Regions from separate parts of the Paenibacillus spongiae genome, predicted to be linked through region 2. Evidence: predicted binding sites of a transcription regulator. Region 2 holds the regulator's gene; the other holds the start of a gene.
What was found. Region 2 encodes NrdR, which represses ribonucleotide reductase genes. Its sites were predicted from a motif close to AACACNATATATNGTGTT; they were not measured.
Positions count from the first base shown of each region.

Region 1: a site for NrdR is predicted at 7,219-7,236, ahead of L1F29_RS21095 (adenosylcobalamin-dependent ribonucleoside-diphosphate reductase). Genes of this name have one in related genera too.

Region 1 covers NZ_CP091430.1:4,648,903-4,665,269, reverse strand. Annotated here, with positions in the region: gene L1F29_RS21135 (MraY family glycosyltransferase) at 1-380, shown strand, start outside; gene L1F29_RS21130 (co-chaperone DjlA) at 690-1,118, shown strand; gene L1F29_RS21125 (divergent polysaccharide deacetylase family protein) at 1,230-2,039, shown strand; gene L1F29_RS21120 (N-acetylmuramoyl-L-alanine amidase family protein) at 2,007-2,798, opposite strand; gene L1F29_RS21115 (YqzE family protein) at 2,923-3,111, shown strand; gene L1F29_RS21110 (hypothetical protein) at 3,131-4,018, opposite strand; gene L1F29_RS21105 (YqhG family protein) at 4,178-5,176, opposite strand; gene L1F29_RS21100 (DEAD/DEAH box helicase) at 5,173-6,978, opposite strand; gene L1F29_RS21095 (adenosylcobalamin-dependent ribonucleoside-diphosphate reductase) at 7,268-9,898, shown strand; gene L1F29_RS21090 (MarR family winged helix-turn-helix transcriptional regulator) at 10,357-10,809, shown strand; gene L1F29_RS21085 (MFS transporter) at 10,821-12,023, shown strand; gene L1F29_RS21080 (peptidylprolyl isomerase) at 12,161-12,970, shown strand; gene brfA (ribosome rescue factor BrfA) at 13,188-13,400, opposite strand; gene L1F29_RS21070 (PspA/IM30 family protein) at 13,683-14,357, shown strand; gene L1F29_RS21065 (DUF350 domain-containing protein) at 14,500-14,904, shown strand; gene L1F29_RS21060 (DUF4178 domain-containing protein) at 14,929-15,435, shown strand; gene L1F29_RS21055 (DUF4247 domain-containing protein) at 15,448-16,209, shown strand.
Region 2 covers NZ_CP091430.1:5,290,982-5,307,348, reverse strand. Annotated here, with positions in the region: gene L1F29_RS24070 (phosphate ABC transporter substrate-binding protein PstS family protein) at 1-883, shown strand, start outside; gene pstC (phosphate ABC transporter permease subunit PstC) at 962-1,897, shown strand; gene pstA (phosphate ABC transporter permease PstA) at 1,894-2,781, shown strand; gene pstB (phosphate ABC transporter ATP-binding protein PstB) at 2,802-3,560, shown strand; gene L1F29_RS24050 (GGDEF domain-containing protein) at 3,833-5,335, shown strand; gene L1F29_RS24045 (EAL domain-containing protein) at 5,332-6,552, shown strand; gene polA (DNA polymerase I) at 6,786-9,446, shown strand; gene mutM (DNA-formamidopyrimidine glycosylase) at 9,528-10,385, shown strand; gene ytaF (sporulation membrane protein YtaF) at 10,536-11,240, shown strand; gene coaE (dephospho-CoA kinase) at 11,260-11,859, shown strand; gene L1F29_RS24020 (lytic transglycosylase domain-containing protein) at 11,856-12,422, shown strand; gene L1F29_RS24015 (hypothetical protein) at 12,639-12,959, shown strand; gene L1F29_RS24010 (alpha/beta-type small acid-soluble spore protein) at 13,164-13,379, opposite strand; gene nrdR (transcriptional regulator NrdR) at 13,549-14,028, shown strand; tRNA gene L1F29_RS24000 (tRNA-Ala) at 14,077-14,152, shown strand; gene L1F29_RS23995 (MerR family transcriptional regulator) at 14,821-15,294, shown strand; gene L1F29_RS23990 (hypothetical protein) at 15,278-15,709, shown strand; gene L1F29_RS23985 (hypothetical protein) at 16,022-16,367, shown strand, end outside.

The sequences.
Region 1 (16,367 bases), 640 kb from region 2:
TGATGGCTGTTATTACGGTTGGCGTATCCGTGGGCTATCTATTGTTCAATCGTCCGCCGGCTAAAGTTTTCATGGGCGATGCGGGAGCGACCTTCCTTGGATTCATACTGGGTGTTGTCGCACTCGACGGCGCCTTCAAGCAAGCGACGATGTTGTCGTTGTTTATTCCTATCCTCGCTTTAGGCGTGCCAATCCTGGACAATATTCGCGTCGTAATCGCGCGGATGATGAAGGGCGTTCCCGTGTACCAAGCGGACGCATCCCAAGTTCATTACCGGCTGCTAGCCACCGGAATGAAGCCGGTTCAAGTCGTTTCGTTCCTTTATTTAGTTAATATCTGTTTCGGGCTGTTCTCTATCGTACTGCTGCTCGCCCAGTAAAGTCAGCCAGCACCTTGCGTTTCAAAACTCCAGAGTTCTCTGGAGTTTTTTGTTGTCTTGATTATGCGCGATCAGTGATATCAGGTCTATTCTCCCGTATGGATACCTGACCGCGTCAGATGGAGGGCTGAACCGGGAGTGCCAGGACAACCGACAAGCCGGCAAGCGATCTTTAGCAAAATTTTAAACAAGAGAGTTTTGCCTTTTTGCCTCAGAAATGAAATAATCAAATCGGATGCAGTGATGGATCTGGAGTAAGGACCGGGACGGACTGCACAATCGGGATATCTAACAGGAGAGTGGACCACGTTGTTTTTGCATTTTCTACAGGCGAAAGAGGATAAAGAGGCATTCCTGGAATTAGCGCATGTCGTGGCGAAGGCCGATGGATTCGTCAGTAATAAGGAGCAAGGTTATTTGCGCTCCTTCATGGCCGAGATGAATCTGCGGGAGTCGGATTATATCGGCTTTTCGAAAGCAAGGGACCTGCCTGAAATCATCGCTGACCTGAAGGTCGAACAGGTCAAAAATATATTCTTTGTCGAGATCCTTCTCCTGATATTTGCCGACGGGGATTATAATGAAGAAGAGAAACAGATCGTGATGGACTTGAAGCGTCTGTTCGGATTGTCAGATGAAACTTATGAAGCTTTCAAGGATTGGGTTATTCGTATGGATAAGCTAAAAATCGAGGGTGTTAAACTTATTATGAACTCATCATGCATGAATAATGGCTGAGAACCAATCACAAGAAACCATCGCGGATATGAAGCGGTGGTTTTTTGTTTGTATATTTTAAAACCTACCCACAAACAATGAGAGAGTACCGCAGGAAAAGGAGTGAAAGTAATGAAACGATTGGTATGGGTTTCGGCAGCAATGATCCTTTTGCTCAGCAGCGCATGGGGTCGGACGGGGAATGCCCAAGAAGAGCAGGCGGCAGCAATTACTGCAGACGGCAGACAGCTGGCCATCGTGATCGACGATTTCGGCAACAACATGACAGGAACGGAGGAGATGTTCGATCTTCCGGTTCACATCACGGCGGCTGTTATGCCGTTCATGAGGACGACGAAGCAGGATGCGGAGCAGGCGCACAAGAAGGGGCATGACGTGATTGTCCACATGCCGATGGAGCCGAACCAGGGGAAGAAGGAGTGGTTAGGGCCGGGGGCAATACTGACGAGCATGAGCGATGAAGAAATCCGCAAACGTGTTCAGGATGCCATACGCGATGTCCCGCATGCGATCGGAATGAACAATCATATGGGTTCCAAGGTTACGGCCGACGAACGGGTCATGCGTATCGTGCTGTCCGTCGTGAAGGAGAATAATATGTTCTTCCTCGACAGCCGGACGACGTTCAAGACGGTCGTGCCGAAGATTGCCGCGGAGCTTGGCGTTCCGTTATTGTCCAACCATGTGTTCTTGGACGACGTATACACGATGCGGCATATCGCAGGCCAAATCGGCGTGCTAAAAAAGCACTTGGAATCGAATGACGTCTGTGTGGCAATCGGCCATGTCGGTGCGCCAGGCAAAAAGACAGCCGCGGTACTCAAGGAACAAATACCGCAGCTGAAGGAGAAGGCAACCTTCGTTCGATTATCGGAGATGCTTGCTCCGTCATCGGAGAAGGAGGTAATTCCGAATCCCTGAGGCAATCGCAGATGCTGTCTGAAGCTGATAACGAGGGTCGGTCAACATCCGGCGGTCTTGTTCATTGCTGATAAAGCCCATCTCGACAATGACCGCCGGTTGTTCGACGACGTTGAGCAAATAGAACGGTTTTCCCAATTCCGGCAGCTTGCGGGTATTCTGCTGGCGGTTGAGGGCATCTTGAATACAATAGGCGAGCAGAGCACTCTGGCCTTCATCTTGATGGAGAACGAGCGGTCCGCGTACGGACTTATTTTTTCCCGAGTTAACGTGAAGACTGACGACGATGCGCGTCTGAATTTCCTTGCTTAACTGGGAACGTTGGGATAAATCCCGCTTATGCCTGGAGCGGCTGGCGAACCAGCGGTTATCCTCGCTAAGCGCATAATCGCCGTTCCGGTTCAATATGGTCCGGACACCGCTGCTGCTTAAGAGCAAATACAATTTTTTGGCAATAGCCAGATTGATGTCCTTCTCCTTAATGTCTCCTACATATGCGCCGCCGTCAATCCCGCCATGGCCGGCGTCGATAATGATATCGGCCGTTGGCAGCGCGCGGTGGTAATCCGGATCGCTGAGCGGATCGATTTCTGCTTGAGCAGGTGCAGGAATAGGACCGCGAGTAGGATGAGGGATCGGGAGTTCGCTTCGTTCCGGTACAGAGGCGCCCGCCGGACTGGCATTCATCAAGCTGGCAAGGAGTAAACAGCCCATTCCCAGTGTGCGTCCAAGCCTTCGCGTGAATCCGTTCATTAACATGCCTTCTCTACCTCCATTCAAAAGCCTTCGCTTTATCGTGGCTCATCTGGACCCAACTCATGCATGTTTGAACGGAGAGATACAGGGAACACTGTTAACGACAATGATTACGGAGGTGCATCAGATGGCAAGCCGCGACGAACTGATTAAATACATGACGCAGCAGCTGGTCACTTATATGGAAACGCCGCAGGAACAGCGCAAGCTCAAACGCGAAGCAGCCAAGGCTGCTAAAGAGCCTTGGCTGACACGCTGGTTCGGGATTGCTCCGCTCGGAATTGCATTGTGGTGGCGCAAGCGCCGGAGTCGTTAAGAGCCAAAACGAGCTCGCTTCAGTTGAAGAAGCTTCCGCCGCCGAGAGAATTAACCGGCATGTAACGTGTGCCGTGCTCTTCGAAGGCAATGAATAAGGTTTCGTCATTCCAGCGGTGATAGCCGATCGCTGGCCATACGAACAACACGTTCTTCTCGAACAGCTCCGCCGTGAATCGAATTTGCGCTTTGCGATCCAGTAAACGCGAGAGCTGCTTCACTTGACTGCCGTTTAATGGGGCTTGAGTCAGCCAAGGCATCCTTTCGTACGGATCGAATGGTTGGTTCATGTGTGACAGGGATAGATGTACAGGCTTATCCGAAACAGCCGATTTGGCTAAATAACGTTCCGTCTCCGCTTGCCATTGCTGATCATTGATGGGCAGGGCGTCGCCGCTCCATGCGTCCAGATAGTAGGTTTGTCCGTCTGGAGCGTACCACTTCCAAACGGCGAGCAGCGGATGGATGTAAAGCCGTTCTAACTTGAGCGGCTTCTTTATTATGTCGGAGTAAGAAGATATAAATTGCTGCCGTACCATAGCCTGGTACAGCGTATTCGGATCAAAAATCGGTTCACTGCCGGCACCGTATTCACCAAGGGCGAAGCCGCCTTCTTCGGTTGCGTTGACGATCATATAGCCGACCGGCTGCTGCTTAACGCGGAACGTAACAAGCCAGCCGTGCTGGCCCGGACCGATTGGCACAATCGTAAACTCAGCGTTCTTCCACGCCGCAAATTCAGGCTGGGCCGACAAGCTGTCTGCCCAAAGCAGTACTTGAACCGTCAAGGCCGTTCCGCTTCCGTTTGCTCCATCGGGGCTTGTCCCGGCCGCCTGGCCTGACTGGCCTCCGGCAATCATATGAATCAAAAGTAATGCCGCATACAGCGGAACCCATTTTTTGTGCATTTTCTCCACCTGCTTCTTTCCTTACGAATTTGGTGTAACGCCATTGTATCGCAGCTTAGACGAAAAGGTTGTAGGAACCTGTCGCGGCGAAGCGGACAAGCCCCCTTCTATTTTTGCCGTATTCATGCGAAAGAACGGTCAAAACCCTTCTAATTGTCGTTACCCAATTCCTTGCAAATAGAAAATGCCGCAGTTAATGGCGGATACCGTCACGCGGGGTTCATACTGCCAGCGGATCTCATCCTGTCTTCGTTTGAACTGCTCGGCGGCTGCCGCGCGAGCGTCTTCCTCTTGCGCTTCAAGAAGAGGCTCGTAATAATGTTGAACCGTCGCTAATTCCAGCTGGAGTCTGGCAGCGGCCGCATCCGCCCAGACGTAATCATAGCCCTTGAGTTTGCGTTCCAGCGTCTGCTCAGCGACAGCTGTTGCCTTCGCAAGCGTCAAGCCATTCTTCGCGGTATGAACGTTCGGAGGCAGCCGGTGGGTCATGCGGAGCGACTGAAGCCGGTCATGGAAGCGCTCGGTGCATTGACCGGTAGCCATAGAAACGCCGAAGGAATGCAGTTCCTCCCGTTTCATGTCGCAGGTGAATTCAACTTTAAAATTGACGCCCAGCCAAGCCGTATATGCTGTCGATTGAAGCGGATGGGAGTTCTTCTTATCGGGCTCCTGAAACATGCAGAGATAGCTGCCGCTTGCCTTGGCAGATTCAAACAATTGCTCCAGCTTTCGGGATCCATAATACAGATCTTCGCGGGGGACGCGGCCGGATGCGTTCAGCGAGCCGTGCACGAATCCGAGTGACCGGCCTAGGGCCGCCTCGGCGGCACCGGCTATCCCGCCTGACGGCTGCGTCGTCCCGGATGCGCCGGACGCGGATTGTACCTGCGTACCGGGCGCGGCTGCTGTCCCGGACGGGCTGGCGGCGGCTTTGGACTCGTCGTATTTGTTCTTGTTCGTTACCAGAAGCATGGACATCGTCTCCGGTTCTGCTCCTGTCCGGTCGACAAACCCCCAATAGAATGGACGGTTCGTCAAATCGCGGTCCGCTCTAGGTGACAGCTTAACAAGGAAATGCGCAGGCGATTTCTCCATGATCCGGCATTCTGTCGCCTCCAGATAACGCTGCACAAACTTATGAACTTGACGGTCGTTCACGGTCTCACCTCCACCGATTGGCCGACAGCGTCCATGATTGACCCCATTGGGTTCATGAAGTCTTCGGCTTCTACCTCGCTTCGAATACGGGTCAATGAATGACCGAGGTCGTCGATTTTCATGCGGAGCTCTGCCGAATTGCCCGATTCCAGCATCGCGCGCGATAAGCGCTGCTCCAGGGAGTGCTCACCTTTCTCGAACCGTTCGATAATGTGGTCGAGTTCTCCGATAACGAGCTCGAAGAGATTGATTTTCTCATGCAGCAGGTTCACGATATGCTCCTCGATCGTTCCAAGCGTGCAGAGGTTATAGATATGGACATCGTTCTGCTGGCCAAGCCTGTGGACACGGCCGATCCGCTGCTCGACACGCATCGGATTCCAAGGCAAATCGAAGTTGATGATATTGTGGCAGAACTGCAGGTTAATGCCCTCGCCTCCGGCTTCGGTAGCGATCAGCACCTGGGCGCGGCCGCGGAACAGATCCATCATCCAATCTTTCTTGCCGCGGTTCATGCCGCCCCGATAAGGAACCGCAACCAGATTGTGCGAACGGAAATATTGCAGTAAATATTCCTGCGTAGCCCGGTATTCGGTGAACACGATCACTTTGTCGTTCATCTCGCGGATGAGCTCCATCGTTTTCTCCGCTTTGGTGTTGGCCTGAATGTTGCGGATGAATTCGACGAGCTCCCATATCTTAGGACGAAAGGGCGAATCCTCAGCGGTCTTCTTGAACAAATTGACAAGCGTCAGGAAGACGGCATCCCGGCTGGAGCAAACTTCGCGCTGCAGGGTAATAAGAGAGAGCATGCTGGTCCAATCGCCGCCGCTCTCTTCATAACGCTGGCGAACGAATCCCGTTACGGCGTCATATAGAGCCTGCTCCTGATCCGAGAGCGCGAGCTCGATATTCTTGACAATCCGCTTCGTAAAATGAATGCCGCCATCGCCCCGCCGGTTGCGGATCATAACGCCAGACAAGGCTTCTTGCAGCTGGTCTTCATTCTTCGGAAGGCGCTTGTCCACGACGAAATTGGCGGAGAATTCGCTCTGTCCGCCCAACTGGCCCGGTTTCAACAGCGTAATGAGGTTATAGAGCTCGTCCAGATCGTTCTGAACCGGCGTCGCGGTGAGCAGCAGGCAATACTTTTTGCGCAGCTGGCCGACGAACTGATAATTGGTCGTCTTCTTGTTCTTCAGCTTATGCGCTTCGTCAATAATAAGCATGTCGTAATCCTGCGCAAGCAGAATGTCGCGGTGAGGATCGCGCTTGGCCGTATCCATGGAAGCGACGACGACATCGTACTGCCACATATATTCCTTCTTCTGCGCCACGGCAGATATACCGAACTTTTGATTAAGCTCGCGCACCCATTGCAGAACCAGAGAGGCGGGAACGAGGATCAAGACGCGGCGGACGAGCCCCCGGATCAAATATTCTTTGAGCACCAGACCGGCTTCGATCGTCTTGCCGAGTCCGACTTCGTCGGCAAGAATCGCCCGGCCGCTCATCTCGTGGAGCACCTTGCGCGCGGTACTTAATTGATGCGGCATCGGCTCTAAATTCGGCAGGCAGCGCATGCATTGCAAGTCGTCAAAGCTGCCGATCAGCTTCGACTGCTCCGCCTCGACAGCGAGCTGGTACATCGTCCAGTCATCCCAAGGACCGTTGCGGTCGATGCGCTGCTGCAGTTCGTTAAACCAGGTGCGGTCCAAATGCAGGTCGACACTGGCGTTCAGCTTGCGGATTACGGGGGAGGCAGGACCTTCGCCCCGGTGTTGTTCGATCGGCGGCTGCATGATGGAGCTCCTTTCCAAGGAAGGGATTGGCTTTATCTGTATAGTATGGCCTTGAGCAGAGGAAAACATAAGAACGCAACATGAAAAAAGACTCATTTTTCAATTGGACAGGAAAAAATAGCGTATCTTAGCGTAAGATGGTGAATCAGTGAGATCGGGCTGGATTGCCTGTCTCTAATCGGTCTTCCATTGTTTCCATGTCCATATATTGTGTGTTACAATGAATCTTGTCAATGATTAAACACCATATGTGGTATTGGATGTTTGAATGTGGGAGGCGCGGAATTGTATGGAAACGAAGAGTGCGGGTAAGTTAGAGGGACTAAGCGAGAAGATTTTTCTAGATCGCTACGCTTGGAAGAATGCAGATTCGAAGGCGGCCAAGGTAGGGGATACAGTGCTCGTCTTGACAAAGGACGACCCGAAATTTCCGACCAAGGAGGTCGGCGAGGTAATCAACCGGGAAGGCCAGCAGGTGACGATCCGGCTGCGCAGCGGCGAGACGGTTGAATCCGATGTGGAGAAGCTGACCCTGACTGTCGAGAAGACGCCTGACGAATTGTGGGAACGGCTGTCCAGGGCGATTGCGTCCGTAGAAGACAGCGATGAGAAGCAGAAGCTCTGGCAGGAGCGGTTCCGTTATATTTTGGACGATTGGAAGCTAGTGCCGGGCGGCCGGATTGCAGCCGGTGCGGGTGCGAGCGATGAATTGACATTGTTTAACTGCTATGTCATTCCTTCTCCGCATGACAGCAGAGGCGGAATAATGAAGACGTTGACCGAGATGACTGAGGTTATGGCGCGCGGCGGCGGCGTCGGCATCAATCTGTCTTCACTGCGGCCGCGCCGCGCCGTGGTGGCAGGGGTCAACGGTTCCTCCAGCGGTGCCGTCTCTTGGGGCGGTCTGTTCAGCTATACGACGGGCTTGATCGAGCAGGGCGGCTCGAGACGGGGTGCATTGATGCTGATGATGCATGATTGGCATCCCGATGTGCTCGATTTCATTACCGTCAAGCAGACGATGGGGCAAGTGACGAATGCGAATTTATCGGTATGCGTCAGCAATGACTTCATGCACGCGGTGAAAGAGGATCTCGATTGGGAGCTCGTCTTCCCGGATACGAAGGATCCTGAATACGATGCGCTGTGGGATGGCGATCTGGAAGCCTGGCGCAGCCGTGGCAAACGGGTAATCCCGTACAAAACCGTTCCGGCTCGGGAGATATGGCATACGATTATCGAATCGGCCTGGAAGTCCGCCGAGCCTGGCGTCGTCTTCATGGAGCATTATAATCAGATGTCGAACAGCTGGTATTTCAATCCGCTGATTGCAACGAATCCTTGCGGCGAACAAGGGCTGCCGGCATGGGGAGTTTGCAATCTATCGGCCATCAATTTATCTAAATTCTATGATGAGGCCAACCATGACGTGGCATGGGACGAATTGGCGAAGGTAACGCGTTACTCGGTTCGGTTCCTGGACAATGTCATTGACGCGACGCCGTATCACTTTGAAGAGAACGAGCGCAATCAGAAGCTGGAACGGCGGATCGGCCTGGGATCGATGGGCCTTGCCGAGCTGATGATTAAGCTCGGCATCCGTTACGGAAGTCCGGAATCGCTTGAATTTCTGGAACGGATCTATGGCTTCATCGCCAAAGAATCGTATCTGGCTTCGACGGAAATTGCAGCGGAGAAGGGCTCCTTCAACGCATTCGAAGCAGATAAGTTCCTGCAGAGCGGATTCATGCGCCATATGACAGATTCCTTCCCTCAAATCGGCGAGGCGATCCGGAAGCGCGGAATGCGCAATGTGACCGTACTGACACAAGCGCCGACGGGCAGTACCGGTACGATGGTTGGGACGTCGACTGGCATCGAGCCGTATTTCGCCTTCGAATATTACCGTCAAAGCCGTCTGGGCTACGACAAGCAGCTGGTGCCGATTGCACAAGCGTGGAAGGACAATCATCCGGGCGAAGAGCTCCCTGATTTCTTCGTAACTTCCATGTCGCTGTCGGCAGAGGATCATATCCGTGTTCAAGCCGCGATTCAACGGTGGGTGGACAGCTCGATCTCCAAGACGGCGAACTGTCCGAACGACTTTACGGTTGAAGAGACGAAGCGGTTATATGAGCTTGCCTTCGAGCTTGGCTGCAAGGGCGTAACGATCTATCGTGACGGAAGCCGCGATGTGCAGGTTCTGTCCACCAAGAAGGATGAGGAAGAAAGCAAAGAAAGAACGCCTGAAGCAGCCACGACGGCTTTCGGTCAAGTGTTGGAGCCAGCTCATCAGCAGTCGGCGGAAGCCAGTGCAGCGCAAAGTAGCGATGCCGTCCCGACTGCGCCGCGGGAAGAGTCGGTCATTGACAAGCAATATAAACGCCGTCCGTCCGTGCTTCGCGGCGCAACCTACAAGATCAACACGCCGTTCGGCATGGCCTATATTACGATTAACGATATCGACGGGACGCCTGCGGAAATCTTCTTGAACGTCGGCAAGGCCGGTTCGGATGTATTCGCAATGGCCGAAGCATTAGGCCGGGTGTGCTCGCTATTCCTTCGTTATGGCGATCATGGGAATAAAGTGAAGCTGCTGGTGAAGCATCTGAAAGGCATTGGCGGCTCAGGCGCGATCGGCTTCGGTGCGAACCGGGTCGAATCCATTGCGGACGCGGTGGCCAAATCGTTAGAGCTCCACATGATCGGCAGCGGTGATCATGAAACCGCGGCTGCGCAAGCAGAGAGCTCCGTTGTACCGGATGCCGAGGCAGATACGATCATGGCCTCGCTCAAGATGCCGTTCCCTGGCACCGAGACGATCACGAAGGATCTCTGTCCATCATGCGGCAGCGCCTCTCTGATTCACGTGGAGGGCTGCAGAACATGCGCGGGCTGCGGGTACAGCCGCTGCACGTAAGAGTGAATTGTTTTTGGAATAACCATGACACCAGGCTAGTATTAATGAAAAGAAATTTCCTAATGGAATAAGTATCGCGAGAGGAGCCGTTCATTTACTAAACGGTTCCTTTCTATTATTTTTCCGCGATGTAGAATAGCTGAAAATGCGCGAGCAAGAAGAGCAAGTACAGGACAATGAGCCGGAGGAAGGGCAGCCACCAACGAGCCTGGAAGCTGCGGCAGTTATCATGACTGCGCTTAAAGAAGGCGATAGAGCCTCTGGTATTGCGTTTTTTTGATCCAGAAGTATCTCGAAATTTGAAATGAACGGACGATTCCTCAAGTCAAAACGACGGTTTGAGGGATCGTCTTTCTTTGTTGCAGGAGTCCTATTGGCAAGTAACTTCATTGACAAACTTAGTTGTCTGGAATATAGTTGTCTAAGCAACTAATATCGCAAGAGAGAAGGAAGCTGGAATGACCTCGAATATGTATGGCTTGGAGCAATCATTGGGCTTCAATATGGGCATAACGTACCGGAAGCTTACGACGCTGCTGCAGAATCGATTGAAGGCATTCGATATTACCCCTGAGCAATGGGCGGTTCTGTTTCAGGTTGATAAGACGGATGGGCTGATCCAGAAGGAGATCGCCGAACGCGTAGGCAAGGACAAGCCTACGACAACCCGTATTCTCGATCATCTGGAAGGGAAGGGCCTGATCCGCAAGCAGACGGGAGAGTCGGACCGCCGCTCGTTCGTGGTTCATATTACGGATAAGGGAAGAGTCTTAATCGAGCAGACGACGCCTATTGAACAGGGCGTTATTGACGTTATCAAGCAGTGCGTAACTGATGAAGAATATAAACGATTTCTGGAAATTCTTCTCCGGATCAATCATCAAGTCGATTCATTGACAGCTTTAGAATAGGAGAGAATGATATGCCGCATCACGAACAACAAACGAAATTATGGACGAAAACCTTTATCGTGTTGACGTTTTCGTCTTTTTTATTATTTTTGAACCTGCAGATGCTGTTGTCTTCATTTCCTTCCCATGTGAAGACTGAATTTATGGCAGGAGATATAACCGTCAGCCTCGTAACAAGCGTATTCGCAGCTTCCGCGATCGCAACCCGCTTCATTACGGCCCTCTTGATGAGGAAGATTCACCGCAATGTCATTCTAATGGCCGGTCTCGCCATTGCAGCAATAACGACCGGATTGTATGTGGTTGCGAGTTCGATTGGATCGCTGCTCTTGATGAGGGTCGGCTACGGTATCGGATTCGGTATGGCGAGTACCATCATTCCAACGTTAGTCTCACAGATCATACCGGGCGGCCGGATCGGGGAAGGGATCGGCTACTTCGGCCTATCGACCAGCCTAGCCATGTCAATCGGGCCGGTGATCGGACTTAACGTCATGAAGCAATACGGGTTCCATACATTGGCTTTGCTGGGTACCGCAGTTGTGATACTGATCTTCCCGGTTATGCTTCTAACGCGCTCGATACCGCCTGAACCGAAGAAGAGAGTGAGATCTATGACAGCGAACGCCGGCAAGCCCACGTTCAATACGGCACTGCTGATTCCGGCAATACTGAATGTCTTTTTGTCGGTGACATACAGCGGTATTCTCAGCTTTATCGCTTTGTTCGGAGAATCCGTACAATTGGAGCAGGTCGGATTGTTCTTCTTGTTCAATGCCTTCACGATCATTCTGATCCGGCCGATATCGGGTCGGCTCTTCGACAGTAAGGGGCATGCAGCCGTTCTAATCCCAGCCGCAATCTGCGTTGCGGCAAGCCTTACCGTGCTGTCCTATACGGATTCAATGGCTATGCTGATCTTGTCAGCGCTTCTGTACGGACTGGGTTTTGGGGCGATCCAGCCTACACTTCAAGCTTGGATGCTCCGCTCCACACCGAAAGAGCAGCATGGTATGGCCAACAGCATGTTCTATAACTCGACCGATGTCGGGGTAGCTGTCGGGGCAATCCTGCTGGGCGCGATATCCTCGGTTACGAATTATGGGACGATGTACCGATATTCGGCAGGCTTCATGATCGTGTTTCTGCTCTCCTATCTGCTATTCAGGTTCTTCCAAGCGAAATGGAACAGGCAAGCAGATGAAGCGGCTTAAACTGCATCTAGACGTTACGAATACAGAACCGCGTCGACTTTGAGAACGCAAAAACAAGCCTGCATGATGTTGGGGTTTTATGGTACGATTCGAGTGTAAGTTAGGCCTACAACCCCAAATTGCAAAGGATGAGAAGCGTGAGCGACAAATTCAAGGGACTTGTAATCGGTTTATTGATTGGTATTCTGGTGTGCTCCCCGGCGATTTATGCATCCGGAACAAAGATTGATGTGGTCTTCAAAAAGCTGACGTATATCTTCGATGGCGAGAAGAAGGTGCCGCCGTCCGGCGGAGGAGGTTTTGTGTATAACAACACCACCTATGTTCCTCTGCGTTTTGTAAGCGAATCGCTCGGGAAGCCGGTTTTTTATGACGGCGAAACAAGTACCGTTCGAATCGGAAAGAAATATAAGGAGATGCCGAAGGCTGTCTTGGATCCGAGGCAAACCTACTATGCCGAGTTGGAGACCGCGAAAGGAAAAATTACGATCGAGCTGTTCGCCCAGGACGCACCGGTTACGGTCGGCAATTTCGTTGCGTTATCCAAAGACGGCTTCTACAACGATCTGCTGTTTCACCGCGTTGTAAAGGACTTTATTATCCAGACGGGGGACCCTACCGCTGCAGGAAGCGGGGGACCGGGGTATTCATTCAAGGACGAGCTCAACAACGGTCACGCCTATGAGGAAGGTATCGTTGCGATGGCCAACGCAGGCCCGAATACGAACGGCAGCCAATTCTTCATCTGTGCCGGGCCTGCCAGCTCGAATTTGAACAATTACCCGAACTACTCCATCTTCGGCAAAGTCGTCGAAGGCATGGATGTTGTACGAGCACTCTCGAAGATGCCTGTTGTGGAGAGCCCGTTGACTGGCGAAGTCAGCAAACCGAAGGAAGATCTGAAGCTGATAAAGATATCGATCAAGACGAAACCGGTCCAGCCTTAATTTTTCGCGAAGTTAACTTTCGATAGCAGCACAGCGGAAGCAAGATATCGTACGCTACCTGGAGGGAACACGCTGTTTGCAGCCAGCTCCACATAAATTCTTATATTGTTCAAAGGACCGATCATGCAGTGAAAATAATTTCATTCCTCGGGCTCCGAAGGCTCGGTTTGATATCATAATCGTATGGTGAATGGCGTATGAATGGAGTTATGTCCATTCATGAACATAAAAAAATGGAATCCCCATTCCTGCCGCCGGGATTCCACTTCTCTTTATGCTTGCGATATTGCTTGCGCATCGTCTCTTGCTTCGTCGGCGTTTGCCGCGTTACCGGGTTGATGCCCTGCCAATCCAGACGATTCTGTGCCGGATCTATCTTTCCGCTGCGGATACATCTCATTCGTTTCTTCTTCGCATCGCTTTGTGCCATAATTGCAATCTCTCCTTTATTTATGAGTCTCTTGTATTGTATCACCGATTTCGCTTCACATACTACTAAATATATGCGCAGATAATGTATTCGCAGCTTACCGAATTGAAGAGCTTAACAGCGAGTGAGGGAAGGCAGCGCGGGAGATGAAAGTATTTAAGACGGCGTACGCACATGGTACAATAGAAATTGTTTTCATGGATTTGAAACGAATCGTAGGGTGACACGTAATAATGAACATACAACAACACCACTTTACCGATTCTGAGGAGGAAATAAACCATGTCCATTTTCAAACGTTTGCGTGATCTTACACTCTCGAATGTGTATTCTCTAATCGAGAAAGCGGAAGATCCGGTGAAGCTAACTGACCAATATATCCGCGACATGCAGGAAGATTTGGAGGACGCGGAGAAGGCGGTCGCAGCTCAAATCGCGATCGAGAAGAAATTCAAGCAGCTGTATGAAGAGCAGGAAGCGCTGGTGAAGAAACGCGAGGAGCAAGCCCATACAGCCGTCCAGATGCAGAATATCGAGCTGGCCCGCCGCGCATTGGAAGAGAAGAAGGCAGCCGAAGCGAAGATGAACGAATACAAAACAAGCTTCGATCAGAACAAAGCTTCCGCCGACAATCTGCGCAGCAAGCTCGAAGAGATGCGCCGCCAGCTGACGGAGCTGAAGAACAAACGCGAGACGCTCGTTGCCCGTTATCAAGCTGCGAAAGCGCAAGCGGAGATTAACAAGTCGATGGCAGGCTTCAGCTCGGATACGGCTGTTTCCGGTATGAAGCGTATGGAAGAGAAGATGCTGCAGATGGAAGCTCAGGCCGAGGCAAGCAATGAAATGAGCAGCAAGGGCAAGTCGCTGGACGATGAATTCGCAGCGCTTGGCAAGGACAAGGCCGTTGAAGACGAGCTTGCGGCATTGATGAAGAAATACGAAAACAAAGATCAATAGTGATTCTCGCAAGCCTCGAACGATTGATGGAAAGATAGGACGTCCGATGGCCTCGATCGCGCGACTGAAGCCGATCGCACGGTCTAAGACGTCTTTTCTATGGGCGGGAGAGGTGCGACTATGATAATGGGGGATGTCAAGGATGACACTGGATAATGTAGTGGGCATGCTGGTATGGACCGGTGCAGGAGCCGTCCTGCTCGTCGTCTTAATGATGGTCGATTCCTTATTTACGCGTTATCGGGATATGGAAGAAATCCGCAATGGGAACGTGGCGGTGACGACCCGTTTTATTATTAAACTGCTGGCTCAGGCCTACATTTTATCGAGATCGATTATGACCTCGGACCTGCTTAGCGAGGCGCTGTTCGTATCGATCATATCATTCCTGATCTTACTGGTGCTTGAGAGTTTGCTGAGGATCATTCTGCGTTCGACCATGAATCTGCATCTGGATAAAGGTACGCAGGATGGCAAGATTGCGCATGCGCTGTTCGCCGGATCCATTCATGCCGCCGGAGCGCTGATTATTGGAGCATGTCTGTAACCCGCAGAGGAAGGAGCAATGGCGATGAGTATATTTAAACGAATCAAGAACATATTGGCCAAACCCGAGCCGAAGAAGCCGGAACCCGGCATGCTGTCCATCGGGCCAGGCGATGTGTGTGAAGTATCGCTTGTGACGTACCAGGTCGTCGGACGAACGCAGAACAGGCAGCGGAATTTGATCGTATTGACGCTGCAGGATGGCGCTTCCATCCGGTATTTGACCATCGAAGAGCGTGAGCGCACCCTTTATGCCCTGTACGAGCCGATTGACGGCCGTCTGGATTCCGTCGACGAGGTACCGACGATTATCGAATTGGACGATCGCACTTACCATATGGAAGAGCAATACTCCGGCTTCATAACGTCAGCAGGCAAGACGCCGTTCTTCCAAGGCGGCGAGCAGTATGTGTGGCAATATCAATCCGACGATTTAAAGCTTCTCCGGGTGGAGTGGCAGGACGGCCGGTTTATGTTATACGAAGGCGAGGATGTACTGCCCGCAGACGTTCGCGTGCTGCGAGGCGGTTAAGGAGGTTTGAGAATGCGGCACAAATGGTCCTATGCGCTTAAACTATTCCTCGTCTTCAGTCTGATCGTACCGCTTCTTGCAGCATGCGGAGGTATTAACGAAACGATAAAAGACACGTACCCGCTCGAATCGGTTAACGGCAGCGGGTCGCAGACATCTTACGTTTATCGTGCAGCAGGCAAGACGGTTCCCGAAGTGGCAAGCGAGCTGGCGGCATCATCCAAGCCGGAGCAGCAGTCGGACGAAGCGGAAGACCGGATGTTCCTCGTCTACTCCGACCGGATCGTTCATCTGCAGCAGGACGAGAAAAAGCCTGAGGATACGCTTGTTGAGGTCGATTCCAAAGAGTATGTGCGCAACAATTACAGCATGAGCTTCCTGGAAGGCTATCTGATGGCGAGCCTGCTTGGCGATTTATTCGATAACGGACGATATGGCGGCGGCAGCTATCGCGGCTATACCGACCGAGATGTCTATAAACCGAAGACGGGAACATTCCGTGCCCCGACGGTCGATGAGAAGAAAGCGATCCCGCCCATGACAGTGGAACGCAAGGGCTCGATTTTCAAACGGTCGAAGGATGCGGATGCCAGCAGCGGCAAACCCGGCAGCGGCGGCAGTATCTTCGATAAATCACCGAAGAAATCGGCCTCCAGCGGGAAGATTACAAGAGACAGCTCCGATAGCGGCAAGAAGAGCAGCTGGGTTACGCCAAGAAAATCGAAGAAACCCAAGACACGCGTGGGTGTAGGGCGCATTAAGAAGCGGCGATGATCCAAGGCGAACAAGAATCGGATATGGAAGGGGACAGACGGCGACGACGCCTATGCTGTCCTCTTTTTTGCCAATTCTACATGTTTAAGTTTCTTGCATGCATCGAACTTTCGGAGGCAGCCTCTTTTATGGTAATATGATAGTCATCTGTATTTCGA
Region 2 (16,367 bases):
AGACAATGGCACGAACAACAAAGGAACGAACGAAGGGGCTCAGACAAATAATAGTCAAGGCAGCGGCAACACTGGCGGGGAAGAGCTCTCCGGCTCCATTCTTGCAGTCGGCTCGACTGCGCTTCAACCATTGGTAGATCAAGCTTCGAAGAAGTTTATGGAAGAGCACAAGAACGTTAACATTCTCGTGCAAGGCGGCGGAAGCGGCACTGGCCTGACGCAAGTATCTGACGGCCAAGCGCAAATCGGCAACTCGGATATTTTCGCGGAAGAGAAGTTTGTCGATGCTGACGCTCCAAAAGCGAAGGAGCTCGTCGATCATCAAGTAGCGGTTGTGGCGATGGCAACTGTCGTGAATAAAGATGTCGCTGTGGACAACCTAACGAAGGATCAACTGGTACAGATTTTCACAGGTAAAGTGACGAACTGGAAAGAAGTTGGCGGCCAAGACGAGAAAATTACGATCGTTAACCGTCCTGCAAGCTCCGGTACGCGCAAAACGTTCGAGAAGTATGCACTAGGCACGAAGACGGAAGACCTGCAAGGCTCGATCCAAGAGGATTCCTCAGGTACGGTTAAGAAGCTTGTCTCCGAAACTCCGGGTGCAATTGGTTACCTTGCGTTCTCTTACCTCGACGATTCGGTGAAGACCGTGAAATATGAAGGCGTAGAAGCAAAAGAAGAAACGGTTATCGACGGCAGCTACCCTGTCTGGGCTTACCAGCACATGTACACGAAGGGCGAGCCGGATGCCGCTATGAAAGCATTCCTTGAGTTCATGGTATCCGACACGGTTCAGAACGGCGATGTCGTAGAGCTGGGATACATTCCAGTCAACAAAATGCAAGTGAAGCGCGATGTTGACGGCAATGTAACGAAATAATCCGTATATATGCAATAGTCAAGCCTGAGAGGTGAACGCTGATTCGCCTCTCCTTGGCTTTGAGAAGGAGGGGGCCATATGGATCAATGGGCTGTCAAACAAGATGGCAACAATAAACAGAGTCTCACTAGAAAACCAAGTAAGCAGCACATCCGAGAAGAATGGGTCGGACGTATTTTCACGACACTTTGTATCCTCTTTCTTATCGTAACCATCGTTGCGATGGTTTATTTCGTCGCGTCTCGCGGCTTAAGCACCTTTTTCAAGAATGGCGTCAGCATCGGAGATTTGCTCACTGGACTGAAGTGGGCTCCGGAAGGGGAACCCGCCTTATTCGGCGCACTGCCGTTCATCTTCGGTTCTTTCAGCACATCTTTGCTCGCCGCGCTAATTGCCGCGCCGCTTGGCTGCTGCGCCGCTATCTTCATGACGCAGATTATGCCGGGAGCGGGAAGACGTTACATGCAGCCTGTCATTGAGCTGCTGGCGGGTATTCCGTCGGTTGTTTACGGTTTTGTCGGGCTCAGCGTAATCGTTCCGATGCTTCGCAATATTTTTCCGGGACAAGGGATTGGCATTGCAGCCGGTTCGCTTGTTCTGTCGGTCATGATTTTGCCGACGATTACGACGATTGCCACGGATGCGCTGGCATCACTCCCCAGCGGCCTGAAAGAAGGGTCGTTCGCGCTTGGCGCGACTCGCTGGCAGACGATCTACCGCATTGTTATCCCGACGACATTGCCTGCGCTGTTGACAGGTGTCGTGCTCGGGATGTCCCGCGCATTCGGCGAAGCGCTCGCCGTGCAGATGGTGATCGGTAACGCGCCGCATATCCCTAGGTCGTTGTTCGAATCGGCTTCAACGCTAACGAGCGTTATTACGCTCAGCATGGGCAACACCATTACGGGCTCTGCCCACAATAACGCTTTGTGGTCGCTTGCGCTGATCCTGCTCATGATGACCTTCGTCTTCGTATTTATCGTCCGCTTTCTGGAAAGGAGAAATAAACGATGAGCGCCAAAACCGTAAACCGTATAGCAACTGCCGTTATTGTTTTAGTCGCCGCGTTCATCGTCCTGCTGCTCGCCGGATTATTGGGCTATATTATTGTGCGCGGGTTCGGGCATATCAGCTGGGACTTTCTGACTTCCGCACCGGAAACGATCAAGGCCGGCGGGGGAATCGGACCGCAGTTGTTCAACTCGCTCTTCCTCCTGGTCCTCACGATGATCATTACCGTCCCGCTGGGATTGGGTGCCGGCATCTACATGAGCCAGTACGCGAAGCCGGGGCGCCTGACGGATTCCATCCGCCTGGTTGTCGAGGTTCTGTCCTCGTTCCCTTCCATTGTCGTGGGCTTGTTCGGTTTGCTCGTCTTCGTCAATTTGTTGGGCTTTGGCTTCTCGCTGTTCTCCGGCGCGCTGGCATTGACCGTATTTAACCTGCCGCTTATGGTGCGGATTACGGAGCAGGCGCTCGCAGGCGTACCGCGGGAGCAGAAGGAAGCTTCCCTGGCACTGGGATTGTCCCGTTGGAAGACGATCACATCGGTCATGCTGCCGATCGCGGTGCCTGCTATCGTGACGGGCACGATCCTGGCTTCGGGCCGCGTATTCGGCGAAGCGGCCGCGCTGCTCTTCACAGCCGGTATGAGCTCGCCAAGGCTGGACTTCACGGATTGGAATCCGTTTAGCCCGTTCTCGCCGCTCAATCCGTTCCGTCCGGCAGAGACGCTGGCCGTTCATATTTGGAAGGTCAACAGCGAAGGGCTTGCCCCTGACGCTGCGGAAATCGCCGCAGGAGCTTCCGCCGTGCTCATCATCATGGTGCTGCTCTTCAATTTCACGGCACGCTGGTTCGGCAGAGCGCTGTATCGTAAATTTACCGCTACCAAATAAACCGTAGGAGGAATGTTCACATGCAGAATGCAGGCTTATCCGTCAAAAACTTGAGCGTCTTCTACGGGGAGAAGGAAGCGGTCAAAGGCGTTTCACTCGAATTTTCGCCCCGCCAGGTTACAGCGCTAATCGGTCCTTCAGGATGCGGGAAATCGACGTTTCTGCGCAGCTTGAACCGGATGAACGATACGATCGGCGGAGTCAAGACCAAAGGCGAGATCTGGATCGACGGCCAGAACATCAACGACCCGGGCGTCGATGTCGTGCTGCTTCGCCAGCAGATCGGGATGGTATGGCAGCGGCCCAATCCGTTTCACAAATCGATCTATGAGAACATCGCTTTCGGTCCGCGTTATCACGGTATCCGAAACAAGCGCGAGCTTGACGGAATTGTCGAGGATTGCTTGCGCAGAGCGGCGCTCTGGGAGGAAACGAAGGACCGGCTGCACAAATCGGCGCTCGCGCTGTCCGGCGGACAGCAGCAGCGGCTGTGCATCGCGCGTTCGATCGCCGTCAAGCCGAAAATTATTCTGATGGACGAACCGGCCTCTGCGCTCGATCCCGTATCGACGGCGAAGATTGAGGAGCTGATCGCGGAGCTGAAGAAGGAATACTGCATCATCATCGTGACGCATAACATGCACCAAGCAGCTCGTATTTCGGACCGGACGGCATTCTTCTATATGGGGAAATTGATCGAGACGGGCGAAACCGATCAGATTTTCACGAATCCGGCGGAAAAATCGACCGACGATTATATTTCAGGCCGATTCGGATAAATGGATTTTCGAACGGTTACCCTCGCATACAGGAGCAATTGAAGCCATAAACGAACAGCTACGAATCGACCTGCAGAATGCGGGTCTTTCTTATGTTTGCAGGAAAGTTAATATCCGCTTAACACTCGTGCAACGTTCTTAACACAAAGAATAAGTACAATGGAGCTATTCCATATAGGAAAGTTGTACCAAAGAAAGGCGCGCCGGGCTGTATTCCGATCATGGGCTCAACTTCAACTTGTATCGAAAAATCCTGCGAAGAGGGATTCCACTTGGACGAAATCGGATTTGGATTGCTGGACCGCAATATGCTGCATGTATTGACGGAGCGGGGACATAAGAACGGAATTGGAGTTATTGCCGTTCAGGTGCATGCCGGACATGCTGAAGCCCGTGAACGGCTTCAAAACTGGTCCGATGAGCAGAACGATATTATATGGCGGTATAGAATCGATCATGAATATTACTACTTCTTGCAGGGCGGCAAGTCCGCCCAGAAGTTAGCGCTTCGTCTGGAGGCGGCAGCGGCCCTGCTGCAAAAAAATCTTAACGGTTCGTCTGCCTTGACTGCGAGGGATCGTGTTCAGGGGCATCAGAAGCGGTTACCGCACCATATCGGCTTCGCGAAGGCGATCCCGTTAGGTATGGGAGCTGCAGCTGAAGCGAGGATCTATAAAGCGATCAAAGAAGCGTTATTGAGTACCGCCCGCCCAGAGCGGAGCGGGGAGCGGGTAATGGAGCCGTTGTTATGGGCAGCCCCGGCGGCAGAACAAAGCACAGCCGACTGGTCCTCGACGTATCCGATGGGAAATCTGGCCAGGGATATTCCGGTCTTCGACACCCAGAAGCTGGTCTCCGATGCAGCCAAGCTATTCGAGTCCAACCATCTTATTCAAGGGGCGGCCGTCGTGAAGAACGGGGCGCCTGTCGGGCTTGTCATGAAGGAGAACATGCATCAGCTGCTTGCGGGGCAATTCGGGCTGCCTCTGTATTGGAGCCGCCCCATTCATAAAATTATGGATGACAATCCGCTTATCGTGGATGAAGGGCTCCCTGTGGAACAGGTATCGCAGCTTGCGATGTCCCGGGATATTTCCCGCTTGTATGATATCGTTCTTATAACGAGGGGCAACAAGCTGCTCGGTGCCGCATCGATCCGTTCCATTCTGGAATGCATCACCAGCCTTCGAACCGAGGAAGCGCGTACGGCGAACCCCTTGACCGGACTCCCCGGCAATGGAGTCATCCGGCGTGAGATGCAGCGGTATATCGACAGGGGCCAACCCTTCTCGATTATTTATGCGGATTTGGATTATTTCAAATGGTTTAACGATTGCTTCGGCTTCAGTCAAGGTGATGAACTCATTCGATATATGGCGGATCTGCTTCAAGAAAGCGTTCGACGGTTGTCAGGGAGTGAAGGCAGCTTCGTCGGCCATATCGGCGGGGATGATTTTATCGTTCTGACTGCTGCCGGAGATCCGCGGGCGCTATGCGCTTCGATTATCGAACGTTTCGAGGATGGCGTTCAAGCGTTCTATGGCGATACGGAAGTGTCTGGTGTAACCGACCGGAGCGGAAGCCGAATCGAGCAGCGCGGCATTGGCGTCTCGCTATCGCTGCTTCGATGGAACGGTGAACAGCCGGTTAGTCCTGATGCGATCTCCCAGGCTGCCGCACGCTTGAAGAAGCAGGCTAAGGCCGTGAAAGGGAGTGCGTGGGTGACCGGTGATTTGTTGGACAAGCAGGATAGAGAGGAACGAATGCAAACGTGAGAGGACGATACAGCGTCAGAAAATACAGCAAACGTTCCGGGCAAGTCGGGCCGACAGGCATTATTTATGTAGCATGGCATGGCAGGGGAAAGGAGCGCGAGGACGTTAAATCCGCCATCGATGCTCATTGGAGGCATTTCGTGCAAGAGGCGATCGCCAAGCAGCGGAACGCTGGCGTAGGCCATTTGCGCAGCGTATGGATGAAGGACGATCTATACATATGCCTGCAGCTCCCCTATGAGGGAGCCGAGGTTCTGGAGGAGCAGCTGCTGGAGCTTGGCAGCCGATTCAAGGATGACTGGGAGCGGCGGTTTATGCAGACCGCGCTTGGCGGCTGGATCGAAGAGCTGCGACTTCATACGGGCATCTCCATCGTGGAGCGGTTATTGCCTGGCCGTTACGATGAATTATGGTACGAAGGAATAAAGCGGGCGATTATTCATGGCCAGTCGCCCTCGGCCCCCGAACGGAGCATGCGGATAAAGGCGTTCAACCATCTTATTCAAAGCAGGCTAATTTATCCGGTCTATCAGCCGATAATCTCTCTCCGGAATGAAACGGTGTATGGTTATGAAGCTCTGCTGCGCTGCCCGGACAACCGCTGGTTTGCCGGTCCGCAGCCGCTGTTCGCTTTCGCAGCCGAGGAAGGCATGCTCTATACGCTCGATCGCCTCGCGAGGGAACGCGCCATTGAAGAAAGCACCGGTCTGGCCGACGGCCAAAAGCTGTTTATTAACATCACATCGCAAATTATTGACGATCCTTCCTTCACCCCCGGTCAAACACGCAGCCTGCTTGAGCAGTTCGGCTTATCTCCGCATCATGTCGTATTCGAGCTTACGGAACGCAGCTCGATCGAGGATTTCGGCGCAGCGAAGAAGATACTGGATCATTACCGCAACCAAGGCTATCAAATCGCTATCGACGATGCAGGGGCCGGCTATTCGTCTCTTCAGTCGATTGTGGAGCTGCAGCCGGATTTAATTAAAATCGATCGCTCGCTTATCCGGGGTATCCATCTCGATCCGATGAAGGAGCATATTGTGCAGCATTTTACGGAGCTGGCGGCCAAGATGGGCATATCGATCGTGGCGGAAGGGATCGAGGAGGAAGAGGAGCTTGCCCAGATCCGGTCCATGGGGATCGCGTATGCGCAAGGCTATTTGCTGGGAAAACCGCAGGCGAGCATCGGACGCAACGATTCTACTTCTGCCTAGTAAAGAACCGGGTGGATACCGGTCATGTTAATCGGAGCTGATCAGCTAATAAAGATAGTAACTGCGTTGGGAGCAAGCGGTCATTGGACGGTGATGCTCTTTTTTTGTCTGTTTAATCACTTAAAATATGGAATTTAGTGAAAAATAAACCTCTTGCTTATGGATTCCTTTTACTTCGCTGCCCGACTGGATTATGATAGTTAATAGCAAATAACGAGGTGAGGTGCACCCGTATGGACAAATGGATGTTGATTGACGGAAATAGCATTATCTATCGCGCGTTCTTTGCCATGCCGCCGCTGACGAATTCCGCAGGGCTGCATACGAACGCGGTTTATGGCTTTACAACGATGCTCTTGAAGCTGCTTGAAGAAGAGAAGCCGACGCATGTGCTCGTTGCATTCGATGCGGGCAAGGTCACGTTCCGGCACGAAGGCTACACGGAATACAAGGGCGGCAGGCAGAAGACTCCGCCGGAGCTGTCCGAGCAGTTTCCGGTCCTGAAGGAGCTGCTGCAGTCATTCAGCATTGCGCAGTTCGAGCTGGCCGGCTACGAAGCCGACGATATTATCGGCACGCTGACGAGAATGGCGGATGAGCAGGGCGTGGAGACGATTGTCGTCTCCGGCGACAAGGACATGCTCCAGCTCGCCTCCGAGCAGGTGACGATCGCGCTGACCCGCAAGGGCGTAAGTGAAGTTGACCGCTATGATCCGGCGGAAATTCAAGAGAAATACGGTCTCACGCCGCTTCAGATCATTGACCTGAAAGGTCTGATGGGCGACGCTTCCGACAACATTCCGGGTATTCCGGGCGTCGGCGAGAAGACGGCGCTCAAGCTTCTTCACGAATTCGAGTCCGTCGAAGGGGTATTGGCGAATACGAATGAATTGAAAGGGAAGATGAAGGAGAAGGTCGAGGCTCATAAGGATGATGCCCTCATGAGCAAGAGGCTTGCTACGATCTATCGCGAGGTTCCGCTAGAGAACCAGACGGACGAGCTGGCCTACGGCGGGTATGACAAAGCGGCGCTCGCCCAATCCTTCCGCAAGCTGGAATTCCGATCGTTAATCGATCGGCTTGAGCTGCCCGAAGCCGGAGAGGCTGACGGAGCGGAAGCTGTGGCGGCCGCGACGTATGAAATTATCCGAGTTGATTCGGACACCGACGTCAGCTCGCTGAAGGCATTTCTTGCCCAATCCGAGAGCGTCTATATCGAAGCCTATGGTGAGAATCCGCACCAATCACAGCTGCTTGGACTTGCCGTGGCAGCGGGCGAACAAGTATATGTCATCGACTGCGATACGCTGGAAAGCCCGGTTGGACAACCTGTTCGCGATTGGCTTGCGGACGACAAGGCTCCTAAGTACGGTTATGATTTGCACAAAGCGGAGCTTGCTCTTTCGTGGCATCATATCACATTCTGTGGAACGGCGTTCGACGTTCAATTGGCGGCCTATTTGCTCGACCCGACCGAGACGAATCAAACCTTGAATTTCTTGGCAGCGAAATACGGCATTCCCGCGATTGCTTCGGATGAAGCCGTATATGGCAGAGGCGCAAAGTTCAAGGTTCCGGATTTCGAAGAGGTTGCCCGCCATCTTGCCGCCAAGGCGGATACGGTACGAAGGCTAGTACCGCTGCAGCAGGGCGATCTTGAGAAAACCGATATGACCAAGCTGTATTATGAGCTGGAGCAGCCGTTGTCGATCGTGCTGGCCAGAATGGAGAAGCGGGGCATCCGGGTAAATGCGCAGACGCTGGAGGAGCTTGGCAGCGAGCTGGAGCATAAATTAGTCAGCTATATGAGCGACATCTATCAGCATGCAGGGATGGAATTCAATATTAACTCGCCGAAGCAGCTGGGCGAGGTGCTGTTCGAGCGTCTTGGACTGCCGGTGATCAAGAAGACGAAGACCGGATATTCGACAGACGCCGAGGTGCTGGAGAAGCTGGAGCCGTATCATGAGATCGTAAGGCTCATTCTTTATTATCGTCAGCTGTCCAAGCTTCAATCGACTTACGTGGAAGGACTCTTGAAGGAAATTAGGCGGGATACCGGGAAGGTGCACACGTATTACCGTCAGACGATTGCCGCCACGGGTCGTCTATCCAGCCAATTCCCGAATCTGCAGAACATTCCGATCCGTCTGGAAGAAGGTCGGCGCATTCGCAAAGCCTTCGTCCCGTCCGAGCCGGATTGGCTCATTCTCGGCGCCGACTATTCGCAGATCGAGCTGCGCGTGCTCGCCCAGATTTCAGGCGACGAGAACCTGAAGGAAGCGTTTGTCCATGATATGGACATTCATACGAAGACGGCGATGGACGTGTTCGGCGTGAGTGCGGACGCGGTTGACGCGAACATGCGCCGCCAGGCGAAGGCGGTCAATTTCGGCATCGTGTACGGAATCAGCGACTTCGGCCTTTCGAACAATTTGAACATCACGCGTAAGGATGCCGCTCGATTCATTGAGCAATATTTCGAGGCGTTCAAAGGGGTGCGTGCCTACATGGACAATATCGTCATGGATGCGCGGCGCGACGGTTATGTCACGACTCTGCTGGAGCGGCGCCGTTACTTGCCGGAGATCAAGGCCTCGAACTTCAATCTGCGCTCCTTCGCCGAGCGTACGGCGATGAATACGCCGATTCAAGGGACCGCCGCCGATATTATCAAACTGGCTATGGTGCGGATGGACGAGGAGCTGCGCAAGCGGAATTTGCGCAGCCGGATGCTGCTGCAGGTACACGATGAATTGGTCTTCGAGGTTCCGCCGGATGAGCTGGAAACGATGAAGACGCTCGTTCCTGAAGTGATGGAGAGCGCGCTGGCGCTTGACGTGCCGCTGAAAGTCGATGTTAATTACGGTATCAATTGGTATGAGACCAAGTAGGGCATCCCGGCATGCAATCGGTTATAATGGGAAGTGCTGCGGCCGTCCAATGACTTGGCCGCGGCGGGGAGGTAGACAACAATGCCGGAATTGCCGGAGGTAGAAACGGTTCGGCGGACGCTGAATCAATTGGTGGCGGGCAAGACCGTCGAGGGCGTTACTATCACGCTTCCGCGTATTCTGCAGCGGCCGGCGGAGCCGGAACAATTCGCTGACATGCTGGTCGGGCAGACCTTGCAGACCATCGAGAGACGCGGGAAATTTCTAAGGTTTATATTTGACGGGCTCGTCATGGTATCCCATCTTCGGATGGAAGGACGCTACGGCGTCTACGAGAAGGGTGATCCGGTTGAGCTTCATACGCATGTCATCTTCCACTTTGACGATGGAACGGAGCTGCGGTACAAGGATGTACGCCAATTCGGTACGATGCATCTGTTCGAGCCTGGCGACGAGCTGCTGATGCCGCCGCTGAACAAGCTGGGGATCGAACCGCTGGACGACTCCTTCACGTTAAAATCGTTTATGAAGATCTTATCGCACCGTACGACTAAAATTAAACCGCTGCTGCTCAATCAGGAATATGTGGTGGGGCTTGGCAATATCTATGTTGATGAATCTTTATTTACAGCCGGTATCCATCCGGAGCAAACGGCCGATTCTCTGAAGCGCAGCGACTGGAAGCGATTGTATGACGCGGTGAGAGCAACACTGACGCGCGCCGTCGAAACCGGCGGTTCCTCTATTAAATCGTATGTGGACGGACAGGGCGAGATGGGCATGTTCCAGGACGAGCTGCTTGTCTACGGACGCAAGAACGAACCGTGCAGCAGATGCGGCCAGTCTATCGAGAAAACCGTCGTCGGAGGCCGGGGCACGCATATCTGTACGAAGTGCCAGCCGCTGCGCAAACCAAAAGCGTCAAGTCTTCGGTCATAAATAGATGCACGAATAGGGTATGAACGCATATGATGAACCATTCATGGGCGAATGCACATTGTTTCCAAGCTTGAAGCTCAGGTACGCTCAGTACAGCGGGGTTCTTGATTGGAAACATGTCGTTTACGGCCTTCATGGGAGGGACATCGGTTGCTAGCACATGTTGCATCCTTGCTGCTGCTCGCGTTTGCTGTCAGCATGGACGGATTTGGAGTTGGTGTGACCTATGGCTTGCGCCGCATACGGATACCTGTCGTATCGGTCGTCATCATTTCGCTATGCTCGGGATTTGTCGTCTGGTTGTCCATGCAGGTAGGCAGCTTGCTTGCCGGCTACATGTCGCCGGATATCGCAAGGTGGATCGGGGCTTGCTTGCTGATCCTGATCGGCGGCTGGGCGTTGTGGCAGCACTGGCGCAGACGCAAGGAGATGGCCGCGAATGCTGGTGAAGAAATGGGGGAAGCTGATAACGGCACTCGATCCGACAGTGGAGGGAATGACCGGCTAACGGCAACAACGATCCTCATTCTGGAGTTGAAGCGGCTCGGTCTGGTTATACAGATCTTAAGGACACCGCAAATTGCGGATGTGGACCGTTCGGGCATTATTTCGGCTTCAGAGGCCGTATTGCTCGGGTTCGCGCTGTCGCTGGACAGCTTCGGAGCCGGACTTGGCGCTGCGATGATCGGCTTCTCCCCGCTGTTGACCGCACTGGTCATCTCCACGGCGAGCGGATTGTTCTTGCTTGGCGGAATGAGACTGGGCTTCCGATTCTCGGGATGGAGCACGATGCAGGCGCTGTCGGTTCTGCCGGGCATTATGCTGGTAGTAATGGGAATAATGAAATTGCTTTAGAGCAAGCAGAGGTGAACGTATGAAACTCGGATTAACGGGCGGTATCGCCAGCGGCAAAAGTACAGTGTCCGCCATGCTCGTCAAGCTGGGTGCGAAGCTCGTCGACGCCGATCAGGTCGCCAGGGAAGTGGTCCTTCCCGGCGAACCGGCGCTCGGGCGGATTGTCGCACGGTTCGGACAAGCTGTATTGAATGAGGATGGAACGTTGAACAGGAGCAAGCTGGGAAGCCTTGTCTTTACGCCGGATAAACAGAAGCTGAAGGATCTGGAGTCGATCCTGCATCCAGCGATCCGGGCTCGCATGCAGGAGAGAATGGACGCCTATCTGCAGGAGGATCCCAACCTGCTTGTCATTGCGGACATTCCGCTTCTATACGAAACCGGACAAGCCGAGCTGTATGATGCCGTAATGGTGGTCTACGTTCCGGCGGAGATGCAGCTGCAGCGATTGATGGAACGGGAAGGGCTCACGGAGGAACAAGCCTCGCTGCGCATAGGGCTCCAGATGGACATCGAAGAGAAGAAGCGTCTGGCCACATACGTGATCGACAACAGCGGCTCACTTGAAGCTACCGAACGCCAGGTCCGGCAATTTTGGCAGGAACATGATTTTTCATGAAGAAATTTCGGCGCAAGAGAGTCTTTCTCGTACTGGTACTCGCTCTATTGGTCGTGCTGTTCTTTAATTCGGAGTGGATCAGCCGCTGGATGTATCCGATCCATTACAAGGACGATATCCGAATCAGCGCGGACAATTATAAGCTGGAGCCGCAATTGCTTGCCGCGGTTATCCGTACGGAGACGAATTACGAGCCCGGCAAGGAGTCGAAGAAGGGTGCCGTCGGAATCATGCAGATCATGCCCGATACGGCGGACTGGATCGTCGAGAAGAGCGGATTTGACGGCGTGACGAGGGACAGCCTTAAGCATCGGGCCGATCTTGGCATCGAGATGGGCGCATGGTATCTAAATTGGCTGAATAAGCAGTTTAAAGGGAACCAGGTGGCTGTCATTGCCGCTTATAATGCCGGTCCCGGCGCGGTTAAGCGTTGGATGACGGAGGGCAAATGGGACGGGGAATTGAGTACGATAAGCGATATTCCATATGGAGAAACGCGGCACTACGTGCAGCGCGTCCATTATTATTATAAGAAATACAAGAAGCTTTATCCCGAATTTTAGCAATGGCTTACATAATTTACGCGGCATCGCCAGCAATTTGTTGCTGGCGGTTTTTTTTTATGGAATGCAGCGCGGCTATGAACAGTACACCCTGATGGCGCAAGCTCAATGCTCTTCAAATTGCTGTTACTGCAACCTTTATCCGCCTATATCGTTTATTATTGGAGGGTGAATATTTGCAGCGATATGCAAAGGCTATAGAAGAGGGTGTTTGCGGTGAAGAGGATATTCATCTCGTTCATGCTGGTGCTGTTTCTTACCGCGTGCCAGAGCAAATTTAACGAGGGGGACTGGCAGAACGAACCGGATATGAGATATGGCATGGTGAACGATTTTATAAACAAGCATGAGCCTATAGGATTGACCGAGCAAGAGGTCGTTGATTTATTAGGGGAGCCTGAGCAGAGGCTGGAAGATCCCGTGGTTCAGTATGTTTATTATTTGGGCCGTGCAGGCATGGGCGTGGATGACAGTTTGTTCGTTCTGAAATTCGATGAGGATGAAAAATTGGAAAGTCATCAAGTAACCCACGATTAGTCCATCTGTAATGTGGGGCAAATATCGTCTTGAAGTCAGTCGCAGCAGGAGATTATAGACTCTTTTGTATTTTTACGGACGGGTTTTGTGGTATAATGAAATTGATGTGTGCATGTGCCCACCTTCTTATGGGGTAAAAAGAGAAGAAGCCCCGGTCAACCGCCTATGAAGGCGTCTGATCGAAGCTTCCGTTATTAAGCCTCATTATCTTTGTCCTGCTAGGGACTGTTCAGCGATTTGTACCAGTTTACGAGTAATGTAGCCCCCAAGGGATCCTGCATCACGCGTAGCCATGTTCCCGTAATATCCGTCTTGCGGGATAGCAATACCAAGCTCTTGCGCTACCTCATATTTCATTTGGTCAAGCGCTGCATTGGCTTGCGGTACAACCAATTGGTTGCTGCTGCGGTTTTGTGCCATTGTCGTTCACCTCCTCGCGGTTTGTAACAGTATTATGTGCGAAAGCGTGAGTTTCATAACAGGAAAAGGTTAGAAAATGTTACCGGTTTGAATAGCGCTGCAACATCGGCGTTATAATGGGTTTATTATTGAATTTGGTTACTTCGATCTGATGGAGGTTCTTACAAGCATGAAATGTCCGTATTGTGATTATTCCGGAACAAAGGTGCTTGATTCACGGCCCGCAAACGAGAATAAATCGATCCGCCGCCGCCGTGAATGCGAAAAATGCAGCCGCCGGTTCACAACCTTTGAAATGATCGAAGAAACGCCGTTGATTGTGATCAAGAAGGGTGGAAGCCGGGAAGAATTCAGCCGTGACAAGATTCTGCGCGGTCTTATCCGGGCTTGCGAGAAGCGCCCCGTACCGGTCGAACAGCTTGAGGTTATTGTGTCCGAAGTGGAGAAAGAATTGCGGACTACGGCATTAGCCGAGGTGGAAAGCCGCGATATAGGCGAAATCGTCATGCAGCAACTGTATCCGGTGGATGAAGTTGCATACGTTCGATTCGCATCGGTCTACCGTCAATTTCGTGATATTGATATGTTCATGAAGGAGCTTAATTCCTTATTGTCCAAAGATTCGCTCGCCAGCCCAAAAAAAGATTGACAGCTATTGCAGTCCCATGATATGATCTATCTTGTCGTTACAAATCTTGGGGCCTTAGCTCAGCTGGGAGAGCGCATCGCTGGCAGCGATGAGGTCAGGGGTTCGATCCCCCTAGGCTCCACCAAAAAACGTAAATCAAACCACTTCATTTAGGAAGTGGTTTTTCTTTTTGGTGGTTAGACTAGGGGGAGATGAACCCCTATGGGTTCGCCCGCGCGCAGGGAGTGGGTGTGAAGCTTCGCAGAGTAATCATCAAACGGACGAGCACGGCGTCTGAATCTACCGCCGCGATCTGCTTCGTTGAAATACATCTGTGAACATTTCATCAGGATTCATACATCACATAATGGATCAGCGAGTTCTGCGAGCTGTATCCCCCTAGGCTCCACCAAAATAAACAAATCAACCACGTTCATTGAACGTGGTTTTCTGTTTATTTGGTGGACAGCCTAGGGGAGAGAACCGCTACGGGTTCGCCCGCGCGGACGGATCACTTCCGTGAAATACTGCGAACGGAGGAGCACGGCGATCAGGATCTACCGCTAAAAGTCCTCGTCGAATAGCTTCGTCAGCATATAATCAAGATTCGGACATCCATAATGGATCAGCGAGTTCTGCGAGCTATATCCCCCCAGGCTCCACCAAACCTGTTCAGTTAACGCTGAGAAGCCGTTTTTTCTGACCAGCTGTTCACATCGTCCATACGTTGGCGCACATACGAATTCGTTTCAAAAACTTTTTTACGCCCAATTTTCTTGACATTGGAGTCAACTCTAATGTTATTCTGAATTCATGGAAAAACTTTATTCTATACAAGAGGTTTCGCGGATACTTGGGATGCCGAAGGATACGCTTCGGTATTATGACCGGATTGGGGTCGTCTCGCCGTCTCGGGAAGGCAATGGGTACCGAAGGTATTCGAAGGACGACCTCATGGATTTGATGAATATTCAGATCATGCAGTATGCGGACTTTTCTCTTGACGAAATCAGGGGGAAATTTGGTTTCCGTAAGATGAAAAATATCGACTCCGCTTACTGCGAAGAGGTTGCTGCGTTCCTCGATGCCAAGAACGCAGAAACGCGCAAGAAGATTGCCCATCTGGAAAAGGTCAGTCGGCTGCTCGGCATAGCAGCCGAAACGTTAAGGGATTTTAATAATGAAAGTGACCAACGGTTGGCAGAATTCGTCCGCGAGATTTACAAGGATATCCGAACGAATGAACCGGGAATTTGTAAGGAGGGTTGCGATGAACATCAAGGTTAGGAATTTTTATTATCTGATTGCAGGCGTTCTTGCGATATTGTTTGCCGCCACGCACGCATGGAACGGGCAATACGCTGTGCTGCCGACGCTCGACATTAGGGCGATATCCATGGATACCCAGACGGTATTCACGTATGTTTGGCACATTATCACGGCGGAAAACCTGGTCTTCGGCATCGCATTCATTTTCATGTCATTCCAAAGTGAGCGATCGAAGATCCGGTTTGCCGCATGGATGATCGCGGCGATCCTGATCGTCCGACTGATGGTTATTCTTGGCGTAACGGCATTGCTTGACGTTTCGGCGCTTACGGACACGTTTATAGATTCGATTGCCATTGTAATCTATGTCGCCTTCATCCTACTGGGCACAAGAATGAAGAAAAACCAGTCCAGTGGTCAGCAGGCACAGTAACAGAGATGTCCGACTTGTCTTCTAACTCTGCATAGCGAAAGCTAATTCCCCCTAGGTTCCAACAAACATTCCTCTACTTTTTTCCATAGAACTCGACGACTCTGAAATTCAAAAAATGGTAAAATCTTATTTGACACGAGACAGATCTGTCTGTATCATAATAAGCAAAAGAGACAGATCTGTCTCTTTTGCTTTGAAGAAACATCTTGGCTGTCGTCAATCAGCTATGGGTGTCAAGAAATGGAGTGTGATCGACTTATGGCGTAATCGGCTTTAGACATTTAATCCTTACGAAAATTGAGGTGTCTAACCATGAATCGAAAATTACACGCAGAAGAAAGCGTGAAGGATGGGAGAATGATTCGTTATATTTTGTTAGCGAATGGTTTTTCTACGGGGGCATTTGGGCTCATTTTGATCTTCTTCTCCCATTTCGTGGCAACCTTGACTGGCCTGGATCATTCATCTGCGCTAGTCGAAGTGGGGATTTTTCTTGTCGTTTTTGTAGCCTTTGTTTTTTGGACGGTTAAACTGAAATTCATTCCACCTAGGTATGTACTTATCTATTCTGTGGTGGACTTTCTCTGGGTAATTGGGAGCGTTTATCTGATTGCGTCGGATGGAACCTCGTTTATAATGACATATCTGGGAATATGGG